2 regions of the Pseudarthrobacter sp. NPDC092419 genome follow, and region 1 is predicted to be linked to the other one. Evidence: predicted binding sites of a transcription regulator. Region 1 holds the regulator's gene; the other holds the start of a gene.
The links. Region 1 encodes HrcA, which represses chaperone genes, less so after heat shock. Its sites were predicted from a motif close to TTNGCACTCGNNNNNNNCGAGTGCNAA; they were not measured.
Positions count from the first base shown of each region.

Region 2: groL (chaperonin GroEL) is a predicted target of HrcA. The motif match lies at 1,432-1,458, and genes of this name have one in related genera.

Region 1 is NZ_JBIVQF010000004.1:62,841-67,298, reverse strand. Features, by position in the region: gene ACIQC0_RS07995 (DUF4870 domain-containing protein) at 1-13, opposite strand, end outside; gene ACIQC0_RS07990 (DUF3097 domain-containing protein) at 143-1,012, opposite strand; gene hrcA (heat-inducible transcriptional repressor HrcA) at 1,186-2,199, shown strand; gene dnaJ (molecular chaperone DnaJ) at 2,227-3,354, shown strand; gene ACIQC0_RS07975 (16S rRNA (uracil(1498)-N(3))-methyltransferase) at 3,357-4,133, shown strand; gene ACIQC0_RS07970 (GerMN domain-containing protein) at 4,120-4,458, opposite strand, start outside.
Region 2 is NZ_JBIVQF010000001.1:713,076-717,533, reverse strand. Features, by position in the region: gene ACIQC0_RS03215 (cold-shock protein) at 1-114, shown strand, start outside; gene ACIQC0_RS03210 (ABC transporter substrate-binding protein) at 111-1,346, shown strand; gene groL (chaperonin GroEL) at 1,630-3,264, shown strand; gene ACIQC0_RS03200 (RNase H family protein) at 3,450-4,448, shown strand.

The sequences.
Region 1 (4,458 bases):
CGTTTTCTGCCACGGTCTGATTCCTTCTAAAGTGCGTTGTGCCAACTGCGCTTGGTGCCCAGTGCTGCCGGTCCGCCATGATTCTGCGAACCTGCACTACCAAGAATACTGTCTGCCGGCCATGACTCCTCCCCCCTTCTTGCTAGGGGACGGTCAGGAAATCAATCACTTCTTCCACGCGTCCCAGCAGCGACGCCTCGAGGTCTGCGTAGGTCCGGACTGCGCCCAACAGTTTCTGCCAGCCCAGGCCGATGTCCTCCTTCGTCTCATGAGGCCAGCCGAACGCCGCGAGAATCCCGGTTTTCCAGTCCTGCCCGCGGGGCACTACAGGCCACCGGTCGATGCCCAGGACGGACGGCCGGATTGCCTGCCAGACGTCCACGTACGGGTGACCGACGATCAGGACGTTCCCGGCCGCGCCGGGGGAGCGCATCACTGCCTCGGCGATGCGGGATTCCTTCGAATCCGGAACGAGGTGGTCCACCAGGACACCGAGTCGCCGTTCGGGGCCGGGGCGGAACTCCGAGACCGCCGCGGCGAGGTCGTCAATGCCATGGAGGGGTTCGACGACGATTCCCTCCACCCGGAGGTCGTCCCCCCAGACTTTCTCCACCAGTTCGGCGTCGTGCTTGCCTTCCACCCAGATGCGGCTCGCCTTGGCTACCTGGGCGCGTTGCCCGGTCACACGTACAGACCCGGACGCGGTGCGGCCGGGTCCGCCTGGCTGTCCTGCGCCCGGCCGTCCCGCGGCTGCGCGGGGAGCAGGCGGCATCAGCCGGATGGGCCGGCCATCGAGGAGGAACCCGAATCCCAATTTGAAGGAGCGGGACTTTCCGCGCCGGTCCTCCAGTGCGACCACATGCATACCGCCGGACTTCTCGACCCGGGTCACTGCTCCCACCCAGCCCGACTGGACGTCCTCCAGGACCATGCCACGCTCAACCGGGACCTCTGGCGGCGCGGTCCTGGCGGGAGCCGCTATGTCACGGGGGCCCCAGTTCTGGTAATCCATGGATTCGTTCCGCCTAGTGCTAGTCAGTACCCGGTTCTGCCCGGAGCGGTTCCAATGCTAACAACGGGCCGAGGCATAATAGACTGTTAGCACTAAGGCATGTCGAGTGCTAACCGCCAAGGCGGACTGAACGGGGAGGCGAGGCCGTCCCGGACCCTGGATGGAGGTGGAGTGTGAGCGAACCGCGCAAGCTGGAAGTGCTGCGGGCCATCGTCGAGGACTATGTCCATTCGCGCGAACCGGTGGGTTCGAAGGCCCTCGTGGAGCGGCACCATCTTGGCGTTTCCAGCGCAACCATCCGCAACGACATGGCCGCTTTGGAGGATGAGGGGCTCATTACCGCGCCGCACACCAGTGCGGGCCGGATACCCACGGACAAGGGCTACCGGCTGTTCGTGGACCAAATCTCGGCAGTGAAGCCTCTGTCCCAGGCGGAGCGCCGCGCCATCCAGTCGCTGCTGGAGGGCGCGGACGACCTCGACGACGTCCTGGACCGGACCGTGCGCCTGCTGTCGCAGCTCACCAACCAGGTGGCCGTGGTGCAGTATCCGCACCTCAGCCGGGCGCTGGTCCGCCACATCGAATTCGTACTGCTGGCCCCGCGCAAGGTGCTGGTAGTGCTGATCGCCAACAGCGGCAAGGTGGACCAGCGGGTGATCGACGTCGGGCAGGACCTGGGGGACGACGCCCTGGCCGCGCTGCGGACCCGTTTCCTGGGATCGCTGGGCGGAACTCCGCTCAGCCAGCTGGCCCAGTCCCTCTCCGCAGTAGTCACTGCGGTGAGCCCCGGGCAGCGGCAGGCGGCACAGGCCCTGGCGCACGGCCTCGAAGCGCTGGCACACAACAGCCGGGAAGACCGTATGGTCATGGCCGGCACAGCAAATCTGGCCCGTTCCAACGTGGACTTTCCGCTGAGTATCGGCCCTGTCCTGGAAGCCTTGGAGGAGCAGGTGGTCATGCTGCGCCTCCTGAGCGAAATGGCGCAGGACCACCGCGGCGTGGCCGTGAGTATCGGCCGGGAAAACCCCTACGACGGCCTGGCGGAAGCTTCCGTGGTGGCCACGGGCTACGGTCCGGACAGCGCAGCGAAAATCGGAGTACTCGGGCCCACCCGGATGGACTATCCCACCACCATGGCCGCTGTGCGCGCCGTGGCACGGTACCTGTCCCGGATCCTGGGACCCTGACGTTACAACAAGGAAGAGAAACCAACTTTGAGCAGCCACTATGACGTCCTTGGAGTCTCGCCGGAGGCTACGGGGGAAGAGATCAAAAAGGCCTACCGCAAGCTGGCCCGCACGCTCCACCCCGACGTCAACCCCGGCCAGGATGCCTCGGACCGCTTCAAGGCAGTGACCCACGCCTACGAGGTCCTCTCGGACCCGCAGAAGCGCCGTGTCTACGACACCACGGGGAACGAGAACGGCACCGACAACGGTTTCGGCGGCGGCGGATATGCAGGCCAGGGGTTTGCGTTCCAGGACATCTTTGACACGTTCTTCGGAGCCGGCGGCACCACCGGTCCGGCATCGCGTGTACGGCGCGGACAGGACGCCCTGATCAGCGTCCGCATCGAGCTGCGCGACGCCGTTTTCGGTGTCAACAAGAAGCTTGAGGTGGATACCGCGGTCACCTGCCCCACCTGCGAAGGTTCCTGCTGCCAGCCGGGCTCCCACCCGGAGCGCTGCGACATCTGCGGCGGCAGCGGCCAGGTCCAGCGGGCGGTCCGCTCGATCCTGGGCCAGGTCATGACCGCCGCACCCTGCGGGAGCTGCGAAGGTTTCGGCACTGTCATTAAGGATCCCTGCAACGAGTGCAGCGGCCAGGGCCGTATCCGCAGCCGCCGGTCACTGACCATCAAGGTGCCTGCCGGCGTTGCCACCGGCACCCGGATCCAGCTCTCGGGACAGGGAGAGGCGGGCCCCGCCGGCGGTCCGTCAGGCGATCTTTACGTGGAAATCCGCGTCAACAACGATGCCACCTACGTCCGCGACGGCGATGACCTGCACGCCACCTTGAACATCCCCATGACGGCGGCAGCGCTGGGCACCGATGTCAGCCTGGAGACCTTCGACGGGATCCAGGAAATCGACGTCAAGCCGGGCACGCAGTCGGGCGAAATCATCACCCTCCGCGGACTTGGCGTAACCCACCTGCGCGGCTACGGCCGCGGAGACCTGAAGGTCCACCTGCAGGTGGAAACCCCGGCACGGCTGGATGCTGCCCAGGAAGACCTGCTGCGCCAGCTGGCCAAGCTGCGTGGAGAACAGATCACCGAAGGCAAGCTGGCCGCCAGCGGCGGCATGTTCGCCAAGCTCCGGGACCGACTGGGTAACCTGTAGCGGTGAGCAACCCGGTCTTTTTCGCCCCCGCCGGAAGCCTCGACGGGGTTGGTCCCGGCGCGGTCTTCGTCCTGGAAGGCCCCGAGGCGCGGCACGCAGTCGCCGTAAAACGCCTGGCGCAGGGTGAACCCGTGGACATCGTGGACGGCGTCGGCAGGCGCCTGACCGGGACGGTCACCTCGTCCGGGCCGTCTAGGCTGGAAGTCGAGTGCCTTACCATCACAGCCGAGGCACGGCCGGACGTCAGGCTGATACTGGTACAGGCCCTCGCTAAGGGCGACCGGGACGAACTGGCCATCGAGACGGCCACTGAATTGGGCATCGACGCGGTGGTTCCGTGGCAGTCGGAACGTTCCATCGTGCGCTGGAAGGGTGACCGGGCCGCAAAGGCGCACGCCAAATGGCAGTCCGTGGTTGCGGCGGCCGCAAAGCAGGCGCGGCGCGCCTGGATCCCCGAGGTGCGTCCCGCGGTCGAGACCTCCGCGCTTGCCGCGGCCGTGGAAGCCGCAGACCTGGCCGTGATCCTGCATGAGGACGCGGTCCGCCCGCTGCGAAACGTCCTTGAAGAATGGCGAATCCGTGGCGACGGCGTGCGGGAAGTGCTGCTGATCGTTGGTCCGGAAGGCGGCATCAGTCCGCGCGAGGTGACACGGCTGTGCGATAAGGGGGCGGTGACGGCCTTGCTCGGCACGCACGTCCTGCGTTCCTCCACGGCCGGGCCCGCCGCCGTCGTCCTCGCCAGCGATGTCTTGGGCCGCTGGGACACTACCGGACGGTAAACGACCTGGTATCTGCGTTCCGGTCGGGTCCGTCACCGGCACCCGCCTGCGCAACTTTCAGCTCATAGTCACCAGCGGGAAGCTTCAGGTCCAGGGTGAATACGCCGGACCGCCCGGCTTCCGCGGCGGCTGTCGCTTCACCGGTGAGGTACGGCGCCTTCGCCTCGCCCTCGGCGCCCTTCAGGACCTGCCAGCGCAGCTTGCTTCCGGCCTTGGTGCTGCGTCCGGTGATCTTGACGTTACCCGCGCCCAGTTCCACGCCCTCCTGCGGGTCGATGATCCAGACCGGAGCCACCATCCCGGGCCCACGCGACATCAGGTCGCC
Region 2 (4,458 bases), on a different contig from region 1:
TCCGCCATCGAAGGCGAAGGCTACCGTGCGCTGGGTGAAGGGCAGCGCGTGGAACTGGAAGTCGGCGAAGGCGAGAAGGGCCCGCAGGCAGAAAGCGTCCGGCCCGCCGAATGACGCCCCGGTTCAGGCGGAACGCACTATTTGCCGCAGCCCTCTGCACCGCCCTGCCCACAGCCGCCTGCGCGGGAGTGCCCGGCAACGCCCGGACCGAGGCCTCGGAGGCATCCGGGGACGGCATCCTGCGCATCGGCCTCCTTCTGGACAACACCGGTGACAACGCCTTCCTGAACGCGCCCCAGCTCGCCGCCGCCGAACTGGCCGTCCGGGAAATCAACGCCGGCGGCGGGCACAAGGGCCGGCCCGTGGAGCTGCTGCCCGCCACGCCGGGCGAGACCCCGGCGGCCCAGGCCAACACCTTCGTCACGCTCAAGGCGGACGTCGTCATCGGCCCCACGGATTCGGCCAACGCCCCGGAGGCCATTGACGTCCTCTCGCGTGCCCGGACGCCCCTGGTTTCGCCGGCCAACACGGCCGCCGGCCTGAGCAGCGCCAAGAGCGGCGGCTACTACTTCCGCACCGCTGCGGCGGACGTGGCGCAAGCGCCGGTCCTCGTGAAACTGGCCAAGGAAACGGGCGCCGCCCGGATTTCGGTGATGCAGCAGGAAGGGCCCTATGGCAGGGACGTGTCCGCCGCCGTCGTAAGCGCGGCAGGGGAGGCGGGACTGGAAGTGGGAGCCACCGCATCCTTCAAAGCGGGCGACGCCGGAGCCGCCGCAGCCGAGGCCGGCGACGCCGACGGTGCGGTCATCCTCGTGGCCCGCGACGGGGCGCAGGGCGCCCTGGCAGAGCTGAACAACGCCGGGGTGGACGGTTCCCGGATCATCCTCAGCGACGGTGCCTTCGCCCGGTACGGCCAGGGCCTGGCCGCCGCGGCGCTGGACGGAGCACGGGCGGTGGTCCCCGGAAGGCTGGCGTCCGCAGGCTTCCAGGGCCGCATCCTTGAGGTGGACAAAGGCTTGCGGGACATGTCCTTCGCCGTGGAAACCTACGACGCCGTGACCCTTGCCGCGCTCGCCGCCGCCCGTGCGCAGGACGACGCCGGCCGGTCCATCGCCGCGAACCTGATCGCTGTCTCCGGCGGATCCGAAGCGGCGTGCACGGCGTACAAGGAATGCCTCGCCGGCCTTTCCGGCGGCGGAGAGATCAATTACGACGGCGAATCCGGCCCAGTTGCCTTCGACGCCAACGGGGACATCACCTCCGCCTCCTTCATGGTTTTCACCTATGGCGCGGACAACAACCCGGCGCCCACCGGGACTGAGACGGCGGGCAAGGCAGGCAGCTGATCGCTCTCCGCGAAGAACGCTCCACGGGACGTGCTTCGCGGCGCCATTCGCTTGCACTCTCACCGGGGGAGTGCTAATTATTGACTTAGCACTCTGACGTACCGACTGCTAAAGCAATGCCGGCCTGGCCGGCGGCGCGGCACCGGGCGGGGAGCGAGAAACACCTAACTGGAGTGAGGTCCGTTTCCGGAGGCATACAGAGGCCGCCGGTACGAACCGTCCGTCGCGGGCACTGCAGCGAAGGTTCATTCTTAACGACTGTCCCGAAAGGACTACTGCCGTTATGGCCAAGATCATTGCATTTGATGAAGAGGCACGCCGCGGCCTTGAGCGGGGCCTGAACACCCTCGCCGACGCCGTTAAGGTCACCCTCGGCCCGCGTGGACGCAACGTCGTCCTCGAAAAGAAGTGGGGCGCCCCCACGATCACCAACGATGGCGTTTCCATCGCCAAGGAGATCGAGCTGGACGATCCTTACGAGAAGATCGGCGCCGAGCTGGTCAAGGAAGTTGCCAAGAAGACGGACGACGTCGCCGGCGACGGTACCACCACCGCCACCGTGCTGGCCCAGGCACTGGTCAAGGAAGGCCTGCGCAATGTTGCCGCCGGCGCCGACCCGCTGTCCCTCAAGCGCGGCATCGAAAAGGCCGTTGACGCCGTCACCGCCGAACTGCTGAACTCCGCCAAGGAAATCGAAACCAAGGAAGAGATCGCGGCCACCGCCTCCATCTCCGCAGGTGACGACGAAATCGGCGCCCTGATCGCCGAAGCCCTGGACAAGGTGGGCAAGGAAGGCGTCATCACGGTCGAGGAGTCCAACACCTTCGGCCTGGAACTCGAGCTCACCGAAGGCATGCGCTTCGACAAGGGCTACATCTCCGCTTACTTCGTCACCGATGCTGAGCGCCAGGAAACGGTCCTCGAGGACCCGTACATCCTGATCGTCAACTCCAAGATCTCCAACGTCAAGGAACTGGTTGCTGTCCTGGAGAAGGTCATGCAGTCCAACAAGCCGCTGCTGATCATCGCCGAGGACATCGAGGGCGAGGCCCTGGCCACGCTGATCGTCAACAAGATCCGTGGCACCTTCAAGTCCGTCGCCGTCAAGGCTCCGGGCTTCGGCGACCGCCGCAAGGCGCAGCTGGCCGACATCGCCGTCCTCACCGGCGGCCAGGTCATCTCCGAAGAGGTTGGCCTCAAGCTGGAGACCGCGGGCCTGGAACTCCTGGGCCAGGCACGCAAGGTTGTCGTCACCAAGGACGAGACCACCATCGTTGAAGGTGCAGGCGACGCAGACCAGATCGCCGGCCGCGTATCCCAGATCCGCGCCGAGATCGAGAACTCCGACTCCGACTACGACCGCGAGAAGCTGCAGGAGCGCCTGGCCAAGCTGGCCGGCGGCGTTGCAGTCATCAAGGCCGGTGCAGCCACCGAGGTTGAGCTCAAGGAGCGCAAGCACCGCATCGAAGACGCAGTGCGCAACGCCAAGGCAGCCGTTGAAGAAGGCATCGTCGCCGGTGGCGGCGTGGCCCTCATCCAGGCCGGCGCCAAGGCATTCGCCAACCTGCAGCTCTCCGGCGACGAAGCAACGGGCGCCAACATCGTCCGCGTTGCCATCGACGCTCCGCTGAAGCAGATCGCCTTCAACGCCGGCCTGGAGCCGGGCGTTGTGGTGGACAAGGTCCGCGGCCTGCCCGCAGGCCACGGCCTGAACGCAGCTACCGGCGAATACGTTGACCTGCTGGCTGCCGGCGTCAACGACCCCGTCAAGGTGACCCGCTCTGCCCTGCAGAACGCGGCCTCCATTGCTGGCCTCTTCCTCACCACCGAGGCAGTAGTTGCCGACAAGCCGGAGAAGAACGCTGCTCCTGCCGGCGGCGACGACATGGGTGGCATGGGCGGCATGGGCGGCTTCTAGCCTCCGTTTCCCCACGACGCACGACGGCGGTCCTCACCAAACGGTGGGGGCCGCCGCGGGCGTTTAAGCCGCCTTGCTCTATCACTTATGGTCCCTTCGCGGGCCTGTTGGCAACGGGAACTGATAGAGCATCAGAGGCGGGCGGGTGTCCATGGCCAGTCACCGGAGTCTGGCAGGATAGTGCAGTGACGATTACTGCAGCGGCTGACGGTTCGGCCTTGGGAAATCCCGGCCCGGCCGGATGGGCCTGGTATGTGAATGACGACTGCTGGCGCGCCGGTGGCTGGCCGCACGGGACCAACAACCAGGGCGAACTGATGGCTGTCCTGGACCTGCTCCGGGCCACGGCACATGTTCCCGGGGAAGACCTGCGGATCCTCTGTGACAGCCAGTACGTCATCAACTCGATCACCAAGTGGATGCCGGGCTGGAAGCGCAAGGGCTGGCGGAAGGCTGACGGCAAGCCCGTGCTGAACGTCGAACTGCTCAAGGAGCTCGACCGGGAACTGGCAGGCCGGAAATACACTTTCGAATGGGTCAAGGGGCACGCCGGGCACGACCTCAATGAAGCTGCCGACGAGCGCGCCCGTGCCGCCGCCACCGCATACCAGCAGGGCGTCGCGGCCCGGTCCGGCCCCGGCTTCCCGGGCGCCCACCCGCAGGCGGCGCAGCCGGCGTCGGCGACCGCGCCTGCTTCTGCGACCGCTCCCGCACCGGCGGCTACGCCCGCATCTGCGTCCACGACGCCGCTGCCCCGAGGTGCAGCGGACTACAATGTTCCGGACCTTTTCAGCCAGCTTGAGGACGATGAGCTCGGGGCCGGCGCGGGGCAGCCGGCCCATGCAGCGCCCGAGGCCCTCGTGGAGGAACTGGAGCGGGAACTGCTGGGCCCGCTGGTGCGCGGCGACATGGGCCGTACGGCTGTTTTGCTGCATCCCGATTTCATGGAGATTGGCAGCTCGGGCCGTGTGTGGGCCCGGGATGCGATGATGATGGCGCTGGAGGACGACCCCGGGGAGCGGACGGAGATCGAAGTGCTGTCTTCGGACCGCATCGGCACCAGCGCTGTCCTGCTGACGTACCGAAGCTTTGCCCGGTCGGGCACCACCCTGCGGACGTCCCTGTGGGTGCTGGACGGCGACCGCTGGCGGCTGCGTTTCCACCAGGGGACGCCCGAGGCCTAGAGCCGGCAGC